Regions from separate parts of the Herbaspirillum sp. GW822-FHT03A08 genome, predicted to be linked through region 1. Evidence: predicted binding sites of a transcription regulator. Region 1 holds the regulator's gene; the other holds the start of a gene.

Region 1 (7,977 bases):
TGCATTGTCCGTCCGGACACAACCGGACGATGAACCCCTGACGTCAGCCGTCAGTCGCCGCCGTAAGGCGAAGCCAGACTGCCGACGTAGTTGTCGTATTTGGTAAATTGTCCAAGGAAAGCGAGACGGATACTGCCGATCGGGCCGTTACGCTGCTTACCGATAATGATTTCGGCGGTGCCTTTATCCGGAGAATCCGGATTGTAAACTTCGTCGCGATAAATGAACAAAATAACGTCGGCATCCTGCTCAATAGCGCCGGATTCACGCAAGTCGGACATTACGGGACGTTTGTTCGGACGTTGTTCCAGCGCGCGATTCAGCTGGGACAAGGCGATCACCGGGCAATTCAGTTCTTTGGCCAAGCCCTTCAGGCTTCGCGAAATTTCGGAAATTTCCGAGGCGCGGTTTTCACCGCTATTGCCGCCGCCGTTACCGGACATCAGTTGCAAGTAGTCGATAATGATAAGGCCGAGCTTGCCGCATTGACGCGCCAGGCGGCGTGAGCGTGCGCGCAATTCGATCGGGCTTAACGCCGGGGTTTCATCGATGTAGAACTGGGCGTCATTCATCTTCTGAATGGCGTGCGTCAGGCGCGGCCAATCTTCGTCAATCAGACGGCCGGTACGCAAGCGGTGCTGATCGAGACGGCCGACGGAGCCCAGCATACGCATCGCGAGCTGGGCGCCGCCCATTTCCATGGAAAACACAGCAACCGGCAGTCCGCTGTCGATGGCAACGTTTTCACCAATGTTGATGGAAAACGCAGTTTTACCCATGGAAGGACGGCCAGCGACGATAATCAGGTCGCCCGGCTGCAGGCCGGAAGTCATCTTGTCGAGGTCGATAAAGCCGGTCGGCACACCGGTGATGTCACTGGTGCTATCGCGGTTGTACAGTTCGTCAATACGCTCAACCACCTGCGTCAACAACGGCTGGATAGCCAGGAAGCCCTGCGCGCCGCGCGAGCCCTCTTCGGCGATGGCGAAAATCTTGGATTCCGCTTCGTCAAGCATCTGCTTGACGTTCTTGCCTTGCGGATTGAAGGCGTCGCCGGAGATTTCGTCGGAGACTGTAATCAGCTTGCGGAGCACACCGCGGTCGCGCACGATTTCAGCGTAACGGCGGATATTAGCTGCAGACGGAGTGTTTTGCGCCAGTGCGTTGAGATAGCTCAATCCCCCCACTTCTTCCGCCTTGCCACTGGTCGACATGGCTTCGTAGACGGTAATCACGTCCGCCGGCTTGCTTTCGTTGATCAGCTTGACGATGTGTTGGAAGATGATGCGGTGATCGTAACGATAAAAATCGTCCGCGCTGACAAAGTCAGCGATACGGTCCCAAGCAGCGTTATCCAGCATCAAACCACCCAGGACGGATTGTTCGGCTTCAATGGAGTGCGGCGGGACACGCAGGGATTCTATTTGCGGATCGGAAGATGCGTTCATGGCGCGCATTATACCTGCTAAGAGTGGTCGCTTCAGGAGCGGCGGCGAATTTAGCCGGTTTTGACAAACGAAATACAGCAGAGCTTTGCACCGGTTTATCCTCTGGGAAAGAGGACAAATCCGGCACAATAAAAAAGCCAGGCGAACCCGGCTTCTTTATTCAGTACATGGAACGACTTCGGCGTAAAACTTACGCGTGTTCGCCCACGACAGCAACAGTCACGTCAACCACGACGTCGGTGTGCAGAGCAACCGAAACAGCGTGCTCGCCGACGACCTTGAAAGGACCTTGCGGCAGGCGAACTTGCGACTTTTCGACCGGGAAACCTTGCTTTGCCAGCGCTTCAGCGATGTCAAAGTTGGTTACGGAACCGAACAGACGGCCATCAACGCCGGACTTTTGCGAAATTTGAACAGTCAGGCCGCTCAGCTTTTCGCCTTGTGCTTGTGCTGCTGCCAGCTTTTCAGCGGCTGCTTTTTCCAGCTCAGCGCGCTTCGCTTCAAATTCAGCGATCGCTGCGGCTGTAGCACGGCGAGCCATGCGTTGTGGGATCAGGAAGTTACGTGCATAACCGTCTTTGACGCGGACAACTTCGCCCAGGCCACCGAGATTAACGACTTTTTCCAACAGAATAACTTGCATATTTTTCTCCTATATCTCGTCGTCAATTACGCGTTGTGCAGATCAGTGTATGGCAGCAACGCGAGGTAACGTGCGCGCTTGATCGCGGTGTCAACTTGACGCTGATAGTGTGCTTTGGTGCCGGTCAGACGTGCTGGCATGATCTTGCCGTTTTCTTGCACGAAATCCTTCAGAGTGTCGACGTCTTTGTAGTCGACTTGCTCAACACCTGCTGCGGTGAAGCGGCAGAATTTTTTACGTTTGAACAGCGGGTTTTGCTGTTGGCGTTTTTGCTTCAACTTGCTTTTATCGAACTTTTTACCGAATGCCATTTTGCGGCTCCTGATATCTAAAAATTGAGTGGTTCTAAACTACAGATTCAAAATCAACGATGTGAAACACGAGGCTTTTGCTGTTGCGATTTCTGCGTGCCATGAAGCCGGTGAATTTGAGCATCTCGCCGAGACCGGCCCGATTAAGCCGGCCTGAAATTTCGCCTGCAGCAAATGCAGTGATTTCAAACTCGACCAACCTCTTGATGCCTGCCTCAGCCTGTTCCGACTGGTGCTGCAATTTTGCAGTCACTACCGGTATGCCCGCCGGGGTGTAACGTATGACGTCACGCTCGGCGATGATGGCAACAAACTGAAACTGGTTCACTCTCCCTGGTACTTTTCTATCGCAGCGTCAGCAATTAGGCTGCAGGTGCTTCTGCGCGATTGCTCTTTGCTGCATCTTCCTTTTGGACAGCCTTCAGGATTGGCGAAGGACCGGTTTCGGCCTTCTTCATCTTGACTGTCAGGTGACGCAACACAGCATCGTTGAACTTGAAGCCGGTTTCGATTTCGGCCAGAGTTTCGCCGTCAACTTCGATATTCAGGCAAACGTAGTGCGCTTTTGCCAGTTTTTGGATTTGGTACGCCAATTGACGACGGCCCCAATCTTCGACACGGTGAATCTTGCCGCCGCGCGCAGTAACGATGCCCTTGTAACGCTCGATCATCGCTGGAACTTGCTCGCTTTGGTCCGGATGGACGATAAATACGATTTCATAATGACGCATGTAGACTCCTTTATGGACTGATTAACAAATCGCCCACCTCGGCGTCAAGACGAGTGTGGGAAGAGGAAAGCCCGCAATCATACAACATTCGGCCAAAAACCTCAATACATTCAGGCATTTGCTGTTGGATTGCCGCCGTACCACTCGGCCGCACAGATGACATGATTTCAATATTGCAGATTGACACTGCTTTATAACTGTATAAAAATACAGACTGTTTATGCACCCAGCATAACTTCCCCGAAAGCCACCATGCTCAAACTGACCGCCCGCCAGGAACAGATCCTCAATCTGATCAAAGACGCCATTGAAAACACCGGCTTCCCTCCGACGCGTGCAGAGATTGCCACCGAGCTCGGCTTTCGCTCAGCCAATGCGGCCGAGGAACATTTGCAGGCATTGGCGCGAAAAGGCGCCATTGAGATTTCCCCCGGAACATCACGCGGCATCCGCCTGCGGGACAGCGCCTCCTCAATCGGCGGTGGTCGCCAGATGGCGCTGCCGCATCCCGCCCTCATGCAACTTTCGCTGCCACTGGTCGGACGCGTAGCTGCCGGCTCGCCGATTCTGGCGCAGGAACATATAGAGAGTAATTACAACGTCGATCCTGCCCTCTTTTCGGCAAAGCCGGATTATTTGCTGAAGGTGCGCGGCATGTCGATGCGCGACGCCGGCATTCTTGACGGCGACTTGCTCGCAGTCAAAAAGACCGATCAGGCTCGCAACGGCCAAATCGTTGTGGCGCGCCTGGGGGACGATGTCACCGTCAAACGCTATCGCAAAACCGGCTCATTGATAGAATTGCTGCCGGAAAACCCGGACTTCAACATTATTAAAGTATCTGCAGAAGAAGATAATTTTGCACTGGAAGGATTAGCTGTAGGCTTGCTGCGCAGCTGGAACTGACGCAAGTCGCCCCCTCCCCCCAATCCAGGAAGGCCCGCTAATTGCGGGCTTTTTTACGTCTGTTTGCACAATCAAATGAGAAATTGCATCATATGATATGCACTGATTAATTGCGCCGTCACCATGGCGATCAGTTCACCCGCGACGCCCGGAGTGAAGAAGATCCCAGGGACATCATCACCTGCCAAGGATTTCCAATGTCAACGCGTAGCAGCAACAAGCCCGTCAAAAATACATCGCCCAACCTCAAAGATCTGCTTGCCGTTCGTGAATGCCTTAGCTTTCTGGACGACCACAAGGTTGCTGAGGCAAAAGAACTCTGCGCCCAAGTCCTCAAGCGCGCTCCTGACCTGGTTTTCGCCAATCATGCATGGGGACTGATCGCCATGCGCGAAAACAACCATGCAGAAGCAGAAAAAGCGCTGCGCAAGGCAATCAAAGCAGACCCGCAAAACGCCGAATACCTGACGAACCTGGGAGGTGCAGTACTGAGTCAAGACCGCATCGACGACGCAATTGCTATCTACGAACAAGCCATTCAGCTCGACCCCGAGAACAAGGAAGCACGCGTCGGTCTGGCAAACGCATTGCATGAAAAGAACGACGCCGACGCCTCCATCGCGTATTTTGAGGATGCAGCAAAGCGCGCTCCGGACGCGCCGGGCCCGCTCTCCCACTTGGGGAAAGCACTGATCGACGCAAAGCGATATCAGGAAGCCGTTGGCGTTCTGCTGAAGTCGATGGAGCTCCAAATCAACTTCGCCCCCGCCCACACTAATCTCGGCATAGCATTTCAGGAAATGAATATGCTTAACGACGCGCTGGAATGCCACAAAACGTCGTTATTGCTGGACCCTACAGATATCTACGCGCAGTACAAGATTGCCGACACTTATATAAAGCTGAAGGACTACGATAAAGCGCATGAACACTACGAGCGCGTCATCGAGCTGGCTCCCAAGGACCCCAACAGCTATACAAAACTGGCGTCGAGCCTGTTTTCAAATCAGGATCGCTACGAAGATGCGATGACGCTCTTCCATCGCGCGCTGAAAATCGACCCGAAGCATCCGGTAACGCTGAACAATATCGGCGCCACCATGTACGACTATGGCGAGACCACCACGTCTTTGCAATATTTTAAAGATGCGCTGGCCCTCAAACCCAACTATCTGACCGCGCAACACAATCTTGCACTTGGACAACTTTTGGCCGGGGATCTCAAAGATGGCTGGGCCAATCACGAAAGCCGGCTGGAAGTCAAAGAGCGCCGCTATGTCTATAAACTGATCCACAAATTGTTCGGCGTCATCCCCAAATGGGACGGCAAGTCCTCCCTAAAGGGAAAATACATCTTGCTGATGCACGAGCAAGGCTTCGGCGACAGCATCCAGTTCGTACGCTATGTACATATGCTACTCGCTCAAGGAGCGCGCGTGGCCCTGCACGTCAAGGATCCCCTAGCCCGGCTGTTTCGCAGCGTATCGGATCAGATCACCCTGGTCAGGGAGAACGATCCGCTGCCGAAGTGCGATTGCGCCTATGTGTTGATGAGCCTGCCGCTCGCGCTGGGAACCGACCATGTGGAGGATATTCCGTCGTACCCGTCATATTTGTCAGCGGATCCAGCTGATGTTGCCAAATGGGCCGACAAAATAGATACCCTATCGGGAAATAAAACCGACTTGCGCGTCGGATTTGTCTGGGCCGGCAATCCGGAACACGGCAACGATCGCAAGCGTTCGATCCCGCTGGAGACGTTTGCACCTATATTGAACGTCCCCGGCGTCAAATTCTTTTCGATCCAGAAAGGTCATGCGACACCGGACTTGGCCAAACTTCCGCCGGAGTTACCGGTGTTCAATATTGGCAATGATTTCAACGACTTTGCCGATACGGCCGCAGCCATGGCGAATCTGGATCTGATTATTAGCGTCGATACTTCCGTCGTCCATCTTGCCGGCGCACTTGGCCGCCCAACGTGGACGCTGCTCCCTCAAACTCCAGACTGGCGCTGGCTGAATGACCGGGAAGATTCTCCTTGGTATCCGAGCATGCGCCTCTTCAGACAACAAGAACGCGGCGACTGGCCGTCCGTCATTGCAAAAGTATCATCAGAACTGGCTGTATTGCGCGACAAAAAGAAACGAAATCTCGCCTAATCAAAGACTTACCACCCATCCCAATTGCATTGCGTCAACTTTATCCATTGAGGCAATGCAATCCTCCCCCGCATCATTTCAGGAACTTTTACAAATAAACTCACTAAAGTTTTCTGAAATGCCGTCGAAATAAGATTTGCTTGACGTATAGAAGCACGCAGTTTTAGGTCGGACAGCATTGGAAAAAAATTTTTTGCGATAAACATTAAACTTTTTCCGATACCGTCCGATATAGCTAACAACAGCGGTTTGAACGCCTGAGGCTTTAGGTAAAAACCAAAGTTAAGCACTGAAACTCGGATTTATCGGCCTCAAATCTTAGGAGAACTAATATGGCATCAGTCATCAATACCAATATTGCGTCGCTTAACACGCAACGCAATCTGAACACCTCGCAATCGTCGTTGAATACTTCGATTCAACGTTTGTCTTCCGGCTTGCGCGTCAACAGCGCAAAGGATGACGCAGCAGGCTTGGCAATTGCCGACCGCATGAACGCACAGGTCAAGGGCCTGGCAGTTGCGCAACGTAACGCCAACGACGGTATCTCTCTGGCTCAAACCGCTGAAGGCGCACTGAGCACAGTTACCGACAACCTGCAACGTATGCGTGAGCTGGCAGTTCAAGCAGCTAACGGTTCGAACAGCGCACAAGATCGTAAAACGCTGAACGACGAATACAAGCAACTGTCGGACGAAACATTCCGCGTTCTGAACGGTACAAGCTTCAACGGCCAAAACCTGTTCACAGGTATCGGTTCCGGCGCCAGCGCTGGTACTGGTTCCGATTCGGCTAACGTTTCGGCTTCGTTGACACTGACTTTCCAAGTCGGCGCCAATGTTACTGACAACAAGCTGAATGATCAAATCAGCATCTCCCTGTCGGACTTGTCGAATGACAAGACCATCGCCAGCGTTATCGGCACCAGCGCCAAGGGTCTGATCGGTCTGGGCGTGACAACTTCGGTTGACTCTGCTCAAGTGACTTACACTTCGGCTAAGGCTGCTCTGGACAACCTGTTCGCAACTGGTTCGACACTGACAGCAACTGCACTGGCAGCTTCGGCTGTGACTCTGCAATCCGCTATCGACACCGCTAAACTGGCTCTGGACAAGGCAATTGCTGATCCATCGGCACAAAGCGATGCTCAAAAAGCGATCAAGAACCTGGACAACGCGATCAACCTGATCTCGTCCAAGCGCGCAGAATTCGGTGCTGTTCAGAACCGCTTCACCGCCGTTATCAGCAACTTGCAGATTTCGAGCGAAAACATCACCGCATCGCGCAGCCGTATCATGGATACCGACTACGCGGCAGAAACTGCAAACCTCACACGTGCGCAAATTCTGCAACAAGCCGGTACGGCGATGTTGTCTCAGGCGAACTCTGCACCGCAAAGCGTCCTGTCGCTGTTGAAATAGTCTTAAGAGCTATGTAGGATGAAAGTGCGGGGAATATGTATGCGTACGTATTCTCCGCACATTCCTTTAAGGGAGTAACACCATGTCGATTTCCCCACTTAATATCACTGCCGCTGGCGATTCTGGTTCTTATACGCCGGCACAGACTTCAACTACAAGACCAGATCCGGTGGTATCGACTGTTGCACCTGCGGCAACAGCGCAGTCGCAACGTTCCAGCGAGAGCGATGTGGCGAATGCTGTAGATAAGTTGAATGACTTCGCAAGCAAGAACGCGTCGGCAATCACCTTCTCGAAGGATCAGGATAGCGGCAAGACAGTTATCAAGGTCATTGATACGGCCGACAATACCGTA
Region 2 (7,977 bases), on a different contig from region 1:
CGGGATCACGCCGGCGCCGAGGTGGCTCAGGATTTCAATGAAATAACGGTTGCCGGTGGCGGTGGCGATCTGGAAGTGGAAGCGGAAATCGGGGCCGACGGTGTCGTTGCCCTTTTTCAGATTCTCATGGAAGGCGTCCAGCGCGTGGCGGATTTCCAGCAGTTGCTCGTCGGTGCGGCGTGCGGCAGCCAGGCCGGCGGTTTCGGTTTCCAGACTGATGCGCAGTTCCAGCAGGGCCAGCAGATCCTTCATGGTGGTGATGGTGGCCGGATCGATATTGATATTGCCGGCCTTTTGCGCTTCCAGCACGAAGGTACCGATGCCATGCCGCGTTTCCACCAGTCCGGCCGCCTGCAGGCGTGAAATTGCCTCGCGCACCACGGTGCGGCTGACGCCCTGGGTGAGCATGATTTCAGACTCGGTCGGCAGCTTCTCGCCCGGCTTGATGGAGCCGTTGGAGATCATTTCGGAAATTGCGCCGACCACTTCCTGGGACAGGCTCTGGGTCTTCTTGCGCGGGCGCATCAGCGGGCTGGGTGTCTCGTTGACTTCCATTTTTATAGGTCGATATGTGTGAAAGTAGCCTGGAATTGCGGGGAAGAGCGTTCTGACGAACGGCGTAAGCCCGCAAAAAGATATGCGACATCTTACCAGAGGATGACTGGGTTTCGCACCCTTGATGCAGACTTAAATGGCCTTGCAGCCTCGTTGCGACGGGGGTTGAAGAGACTTTTCGGCTTTTTTCTGTCCGTTCAGCAGAAATCCCGGCTGCCGACATGGATTTCTCCCAGCAAATGGGACATGTCCACCAGTCGTTTTGCCACCAGATGCTGCACGCCGGAATGGGTTTGCCAGATGCCGTAGACGCCGAGCAGAGAGGCGTTGAGGACTTCATTGCGCTGTTTTTCCACCAGCGAGGGCCAGAGGATGACGTTGGTGGAGCCGGTTTCGTCTTCGATGGTGATGAACAGCACGCCCTTGGCGGTGCCGGGACGCTGGCGCACCGTGACGATGCCGCAGCCGCGTGCGAACTGGCCGTCCTGGAAGGTCGCCATCACGTCGTGCGGCAAAAACTTGTGCTTGGTCAGGATAGGGCGCAGCAGGGCGAGCGGATGGCGTTTGAGGGTCAGGCCGGCGCTGCGGTAATCGGCGACGATGTCTTCGGCCTCGGACGGCGCCGGCAGGCGCAGGATGTCTTCGCGCGACGGTGCGGCGTGCAGCAGGTCTTTGGCGGGGGCTGCGTCGAGCGCCTGCCAGAGGGCTTCGCGGCGATGGCCGCTGAGCGCGATCAGCGCGTTGCCGGCGGCGAGCGCCTGCAGGTTGTGCTTGTCGAGCCGGGCGCGGCGGGCCAGGTCCTGCAAGTCGGAAAACGTTTGTTCATGGCGCGCGCGTTCGATACGCAAGGCCGCTTCTTCTTTCATGCTGCCGAGCAGGGACAGGCCGAGCCGTACAGCAGGTCGGATGTCGGGGCGTGCCGGATCGACGTTTTCCAGCGTGCTGTCCCAGTTGCTGTGCATGACGTCGGCCGGCAGCACGCATACGCCGTGACGGCGCGCGTCCTGGATCAGTTGCGACGGTGAATAGAAACCCATGGGCTGGCTGTTGAGCAGCGAGCAGAGAAAGGCTTCCGGCTCGTGGCATTTGAGCCAGCTGCTGGCGTAGGCGAGGATGGCGAAGCTGGCGGCGTGGCTCTCGGGGAAGCCGTATTCACCGAAGCCTTTGATCTGCTGGAAGATGGCGTTGGCGAATTTTCCGTCATAGCCATTTTTAACCATGTTTTGAACTAGTTTGTGCTCATATTTTTCAAGGCCGCCTTTGCGTTTCCATGCTGCCATCGCACGACGCAGATCGTCGGCTTCTCCCGGCGTAAAGTCTGCAGCGATAACGGCGATCTGCATAACTTGTTCTTGGAAAATAGGAACGCCTTGTGTACGTTCTAATGCATCTTTCAGTGCTGGCGGATAAGTTGGATCTTCTTTACCTTCGCGACGCCGCAAAAATGGATGCACCATCCCGCCCTGAATCGGCCCTGGCCGCACGATGGCGACTTGAACAACAAGGTCGTAAAACCGGCGGGGTTTAAGTCGCGGCAACATGCTCATTTGCGCGCGGCTTTCGATCTGGAATACGCCGATAGTGTCCGCCTTGCAGATCATGTCGTAAGTGGCAATGTCGTCCCGGGGAATATCTTGCAGAGCGAGTGGTTTTCCATGTCGCTGTTCAACCAGTTCCAGAGCGCGTCGCAAGGCTGAGAGCATGCCTAGCGCCAGCACGTCGACTTTGAGCAAGCGCAAGGATTCCAGATCGTCTTTGTCCCATTGAATGACTGAGCGATCGGGCATGGCGGCGTTTTCTATCGGCACCAGTCGTGACAGTTTGTGGCGCGCAATGACGAAGCCACCGCTGTGCTGCGATAGATGCCGTGGAAAATTGATCAGTTGCCTGGAAAGGATTGCCCATTGATGGGCAACCGGTGATTCAGGATCCACGCCGCATTCGGCGAAGCGTTCCAGTATATCGCAGCTATTGTCGAACCACTGATACGACTTGGCGACCTTGTCGACGATTGAGGCGTCGACCCCGAGTGCCTTGCCGACGTCGCGCAGTACGCCGCGCGGACGGTAGGTGTGGACGGCGGCGGCGATCGCTGCGCGCATGCGGCCGTATTTTCTGTAGATATATTGAATGACTTCTTCACGTCGCTGATGCTCGAAATCGACATCAATGTCGGGCGGTTCGCCGCGTTCTTTACTGATGAAGCGTTCGAACAGCATGCTTGAAGAATTGGGATCGACTTCGGTCACGCCGAGGCAGTAGCAAACCACAGAATTGGCTGCCGAACCACGGCCCTGGCGCAGGATACCGTTGTCTTTCGCAAAGCGCACGATGTCGTAGACCGTGAGGAAGTAAGGCTCATAGGCCATGTCATTGATCAGCGTGAGTTCGTACTCGATCTGGTCAGTGACTTTTTGCGGGATGCCGGCGGGATAGCGCAGATGCGCGCCGAGATAGACTTCCTGGCGCAGATAGCCGGCCGGCGTCTGGCCGTCCGGGACCAGTTCTTCGGGGTATTCGTAACGCAGCGTGTCGAGCTCGAAGGTGCACATCTCAGCGATGTGCATGGTTTCCGCCAATGCCGACGGAGAGAAAATATTCGCCAGCCGTAGCCGTGAGCGCAGATGCTGTTCCGCATTCGGTGCGAGGTCGTAGCCGCAATCGCCGACGGCTTTGCCAAGACGTATCGCCGTCAGCGTGTCTTGCAAAAATTTGCGCGAGCGTACGTGCATGTTGACTTCGCCGATGGCGGTGACCGGCAGGCCATGGCGCTCGGCCGCTTCCTGGATAGTGCCGCGATGTAATTGATCGTAGGGGCGATACAGTTGCGTCAGTCCGAGCCAGGCGCGTTGCGGGAAGGTACGCGCCAGCCATGCTGCCTGCTGCGCCAGCATGGCCGCATCGGCAGGATAATGCGGCGCCAGAATCAGCAGGCAATCGGGCAGGCCACGCAGGTGGGCATGCGATGCCTGCGGTGCAGAAAAGTCATTGAGGTCGATGCGGTAGCTACCCTTGTCGGCGCGGGTACGGCCCAGCGTGATCAGCTCGGAGAGGTTGCCGTAGCCTTCACGGTTTTGCGCGAGGGCGATCAGTGTCAGCGGCGGCTTGCCGGCTTCCCATTCGATGCGGAAACAGGATCCGATAATGAGTTTCAGCTTGGCCTTTTTAGCTTCCATATGAGCGCGTACCACGCCGGCCAGCGAGCATTCATCAGTAACGGCGAGTGCGGTATAGCCGAGTTGCATGGCGCGTGCGGCGAGTTCTTCGGCGTGCGAGGCGCCTTCGAGAAAGCTGAAGTTGGACAGGCAGAACAGCTCCGCGTAATCGGGAATGGCGGAGGCGGCAGGCGAGGGAATAGGCGGGATATCAGGCATGGCTTGTCCTCGCTTCATCCGAACATGCCGTGCAGATACCAATGCGGCTCAACACCATCGACATCGCCGATGCGCTCGCGGTAAATCCAGTAGTGGCAATGATCGGCGCCTTCGGCGATGTAATAGTCGCGCGTGACCAGGTCGCCGTTCCACCAGCCTGCTTCAATGCGTTCGGCGGGCGAGACGGGGCGCAGGCGTGAACCGTAATAAGGACGATGCTGGCGCATGGTCAAGGCAATTGGTTTTTCCAGCAGCCACGTGGGGCGGGGCGGCAGAGGGCGTTCTTCCAGCGGGGCGGCGGCGTCCATGACGAAAACCCAGCGATTGGCCCGTTCCGGCCGATAGTCGGCGAGCGGTGCGGCGTGCAACACCTTGTCCGCACCCAGCCGGGCGACCAGCAGTTCGATCAGGCGCTTGTGGTCTTCGGGCGTACCGCCGGGTTCCGGAAACAGGTTGTTGCTGGCGGGCGCCATGGGTTCGGTTTGCGCCGCTTCCAGCACGACGGCGATGACCGGGGCGGTGATTTCCAGCCGCGCCAGCCGCTCTTTGAGCAGGCGGATCAGGTGCATGTCTTGCCAGGTCGGCTCGGCCAGCATGAGGTCAATAGTCGTGGGCGCGACGGCCTGGCGGCCGCGTTCGTGTTCCAGTTGTACGCGCACTTGCGTGACGGCCAGATGGCGCGCCGCCAGCCAGCCGCAGAGTTGAGTGAGCAAAGCCTGAATGGTGTATTGGGCGGCGTCGGCGTGTTCGATGCGTTCGTTTAATTCGATGCGTTGCCGGAAGCTGGGCGGGACTTCGATCCAGGCGTGCAATTCCGGTGCATCGCCATAGGCGCAGTCCAATGCATCCAGCATGTGCGTGTCGCCACGCCGTTGCAAACCGGCGCGCGGCAGGCGGCGCAGGTCGGCCAGCGAGCGGCAGCCGATGCCGGCGAGCCAGTCGAGATAAGGCTGCGCCGCCGGCAATGCGGCGACCGGCAGGCGGCTGAGATGCCGGTGCAGGCGATGCTGCTTCAACGTCCGGGCGCCGGTATGCCGGGCGAGTAAGGCGGCGCCGTTGGCGGTCGGTGCGCAGCTGATGACGGCATTCAGGCCGAGTTGCCGGACGGTGGCGCGGACGCGGCTGCACAAGGCGCGGATGCCGCCGAACAGGCTCAGGCTGGCGCCGATATCGAGCAGGATGGTGGACTCTTCCGCGAAGCTGGCCTGCGGAGTGTATTGCAGCAAGGCGGTGGCGGCGCCGAATAGTGTCTGCGCTTCGCGATCAGGCATGCGTTCGTGCATGAGCGCTTTCGGCAGCAAGGCCAGCACGCCGCCGCGCCGCATGCCGATACGCACGCCGGCTTCGCAGGCGGACTGCGAAGCCGCCATGACGCGGGTGTGCTCAAGCACGACGGCAGAGACTTCATCCGACCAGTTCGGATGAAATACTTCCAACGACAGCAGGGGCAGATGTACGGCGATCCACAGGCGCATGATGCAAAAGATTCAGTGAGGGCAAGGAGATAAACAAGGGCGTATCGCGCTGCGGTCCGCGTCGTTTGACGAAGCCGACTTCAATGCCGCCGGCTGCGGCCGCCAGCGACAAACGCAGCGGCGCGGGCGAAGCGTCCTGCGCACAACTGAGCGGTCGCAACATGACGAATAGGGTGCTGCCGGTTTGTGCCGCCAGATGCAGGCGGCGCAGACTGTCCTTGCGCATGTGTCGCTGCCAGAACAGCAGGGCGGCGCAACTGCCGGATTTCAATATCTGTTCGGCGGCCCAGGCGGCATCGGCGCTGGTGGCGGCGCGCACCGACAGCAGGCGTGCGGCATCGACGCCGATCTGGCGCCAGCCGATGGCTTGCGGTGCATGCGGCGTCTGCACCAGCGCGATGCGGCGCGGCGACAAGGATTGCAATGCCGGGCCCAGCAGGCGCAGTTCGCCGACGCCGGGCTGCGGCAGCAGCAAGTCGATCAGCGCGCCGGTCGGCCAGCCTTGGCCGGGCAGCTCCTTCGACAGCGCATCAAAGCCGGTATCGAGCCCGCGCGCCGTGCTGCGGGCAAGCTGTGAAGCGAGCCAGAGCGAGGCGTGAATGCTTTGAGGAAGAGGGGCTGACATGAACAAGCTTCGAAATACGTATACTGTATAAATATACAGTAATTAACGTGCTTCGGGGATCTTCATCAAGGGTGGTCTCTGCAGGTTTTGCAGTACCTGACAAGATTACTCAAGTTTGATATACTTGACGTAAATATTCGGGAATTCAGGGAGTGGTTCTGAAAACTGTTTCTGGAGTCGAGATTTCATGCGATTAACTACTAAAGGCCGTTTTGCTGTGACAGCAATGATTGACCTGGCGTTGCGCCAGGGCAATGGACCCGTCACGTTGTCCGCCATCAGCGAGAGGCAGGAAATTTCTTTATCATATCTGGAGCAGTTGTTCGGCAAATTGCGGCGCCACCAGATCGTTGAGTCCGTACGCGGACCCGGCGGCGGCTACAACCTGGCGCGCAAGGCGGGCGATGTGTCGGTGGCCGACATCATCATCGCCGTCGATGAACCCCTGGATGCAACGCAATGCGGCGGCAAGGAAAATTGCCATAGCGTCACCCACCCCGGTGGCACGCGCTGCATGACGCACGACCTGTGGTCGACGCTCAATGAAAAGATGGTCGAATATCTCGACTCGGTTTCCTTGCAGGACCTGGTCGACCAGCAGCACCAGAAAGAACAGAAGCAGCCGGAACACAGAACACTCGGTACTGAACAAAGCGTGGTTGTCATGCACCGCCCTCACGCAGCGGTTTGATTGGAGCTAGAACAAAATGAATGCACCTCTGGAAAAAAGCCTGTTGGACACCATCAAGGCGCCGCATTTTCCAATTTATCTGGATTACTCGGCAACCACGCCGGTCGACCCGCGCGTGGCCGACAAGATGATTCCCTATCTGCGCGAGCAGTTCGGTAATCCTGCGTCGCGCAGCCACATGTACGGCTGGACCGCAGAGAAGGCCGTGGAAGATGCACGCGAAGAAGTCGCCAAGCTGGTCAACGCGGATTCGCGCGAAATCATCTGGACTTCCGGCGCGACCGAAAGCAACAACCTGGCAATCAAGGGTGCTGCACAGTTCTACAAGACCAAGGGCAAGCACATCATCACGGTCAAGACCGAGCACAAGGCTGTGCTGGATACTTTCCGCGAACTGGAGCGTCAAGGTTTCGAAGCGACTTACCTGCAACCGCAAGACAACGGTCTGGTGACGGTCGAGCAGATCGCCGCTGCCGTGCGTCCCGACACCATCCTGATTTCGGTCATGCTGGTCAATAACGAAATCGGCGTGATCCAGCCTGTGCCTGAAATCGGCGAATTCTGCCGCTCCAAGGGCATCATTTTCCATTGCGACGCTGCGCAGGCAACCGGCAAGGTCAAGATCGATCTGGAAAACTGGAAAGTCGACCTGATGAGCTTCTCGGCGCACAAGACTTACGGTCCTAAGGGCATCGGCGCGCTGTACGTGCGCCGCAAACCACGTGTGCGTATCGAAGCGCAGATTCACGGCGGCGGTCATGAGCGCGGTCTGCGTTCCGGCACACTGGCAACTCACCAGATCGTCGGCATGGGCGAAGCCTTCCGCATCGCCCGCGAAGAGATGGAAACCGAACTGGCTCACATCCGCGCCATGCGCGATCGTCTGGCCAAGGGTTTGCAAGAGATCGAAGAAACCTATATCAACGGCGACATGGAGCATCGTGTGCCGCACAACCTGAACGTCAGCTTCAACTACGTCGAAGGCGAATCTCTGATCATGGCGATCAAGGACATTGCGGTGTCGTCCGGCTCGGCGTGCACCTCGGCCAGCCTGGAACCGTCGTACGTGCTGCGCGCCCTGGGCCGTAGCGACGAACTGGCGCACAGCTCTATCCGTTTCACCATCGGTCGTTTCACGACCGAAGAAGACATCGACTTCACCATTGATCTGATCAAGGGCAAGGTCGGCAAGCTGCGCGAATTGTCGCCGCTGTGGGATATGTACAAGGACGGGATCGACATCAGCACGATCCAATG

Evidence for each region. The regulator LexA, encoded in region 1, represses DNA repair genes until DNA is damaged. The targets are predictions, from matches to a motif close to ACTGTATNNNNATACAGT.
Region 2: a site for LexA is predicted at 6,052-6,069, ahead of imuA (translesion DNA synthesis-associated protein ImuA). Genes of this name have one in related genera too.

What each region holds. Positions count from the first base shown of each region.
Region 1 is NZ_JBXANR010000003.1:262,440-270,416, reverse strand. It holds gene AC1RN6_RS10430 (replicative DNA helicase) at 51-1,448, opposite strand; gene rplI (50S ribosomal protein L9) at 1,639-2,091, opposite strand; gene rpsR (30S ribosomal protein S18) at 2,118-2,402, opposite strand; gene priB (primosomal replication protein N) at 2,437-2,730, opposite strand; gene rpsF (30S ribosomal protein S6) at 2,765-3,133, opposite strand; gene lexA (transcriptional repressor LexA) at 3,386-4,039, shown strand; gene AC1RN6_RS10400 (tetratricopeptide repeat protein) at 4,237-6,201, shown strand; gene AC1RN6_RS10395 (flagellin N-terminal helical domain-containing protein) at 6,534-7,622, shown strand; gene AC1RN6_RS10390 (flagellar protein FlaG) at 7,705-7,977, shown strand, end outside.
Region 2 is NZ_JBXANR010000001.1:282,017-289,993, reverse strand. It holds gene AC1RN6_RS01440 (FadR/GntR family transcriptional regulator) at 1-555, opposite strand, end outside; gene AC1RN6_RS01435 (error-prone DNA polymerase) at 753-3,929, opposite strand; gene AC1RN6_RS01430 (Y-family DNA polymerase) at 3,944-5,404, opposite strand; gene imuA (translesion DNA synthesis-associated protein ImuA) at 5,334-6,029, opposite strand; gene iscR (Fe-S cluster assembly transcriptional regulator IscR) at 6,217-6,720, shown strand; gene AC1RN6_RS01415 (IscS subfamily cysteine desulfurase) at 6,737-7,977, shown strand, end outside.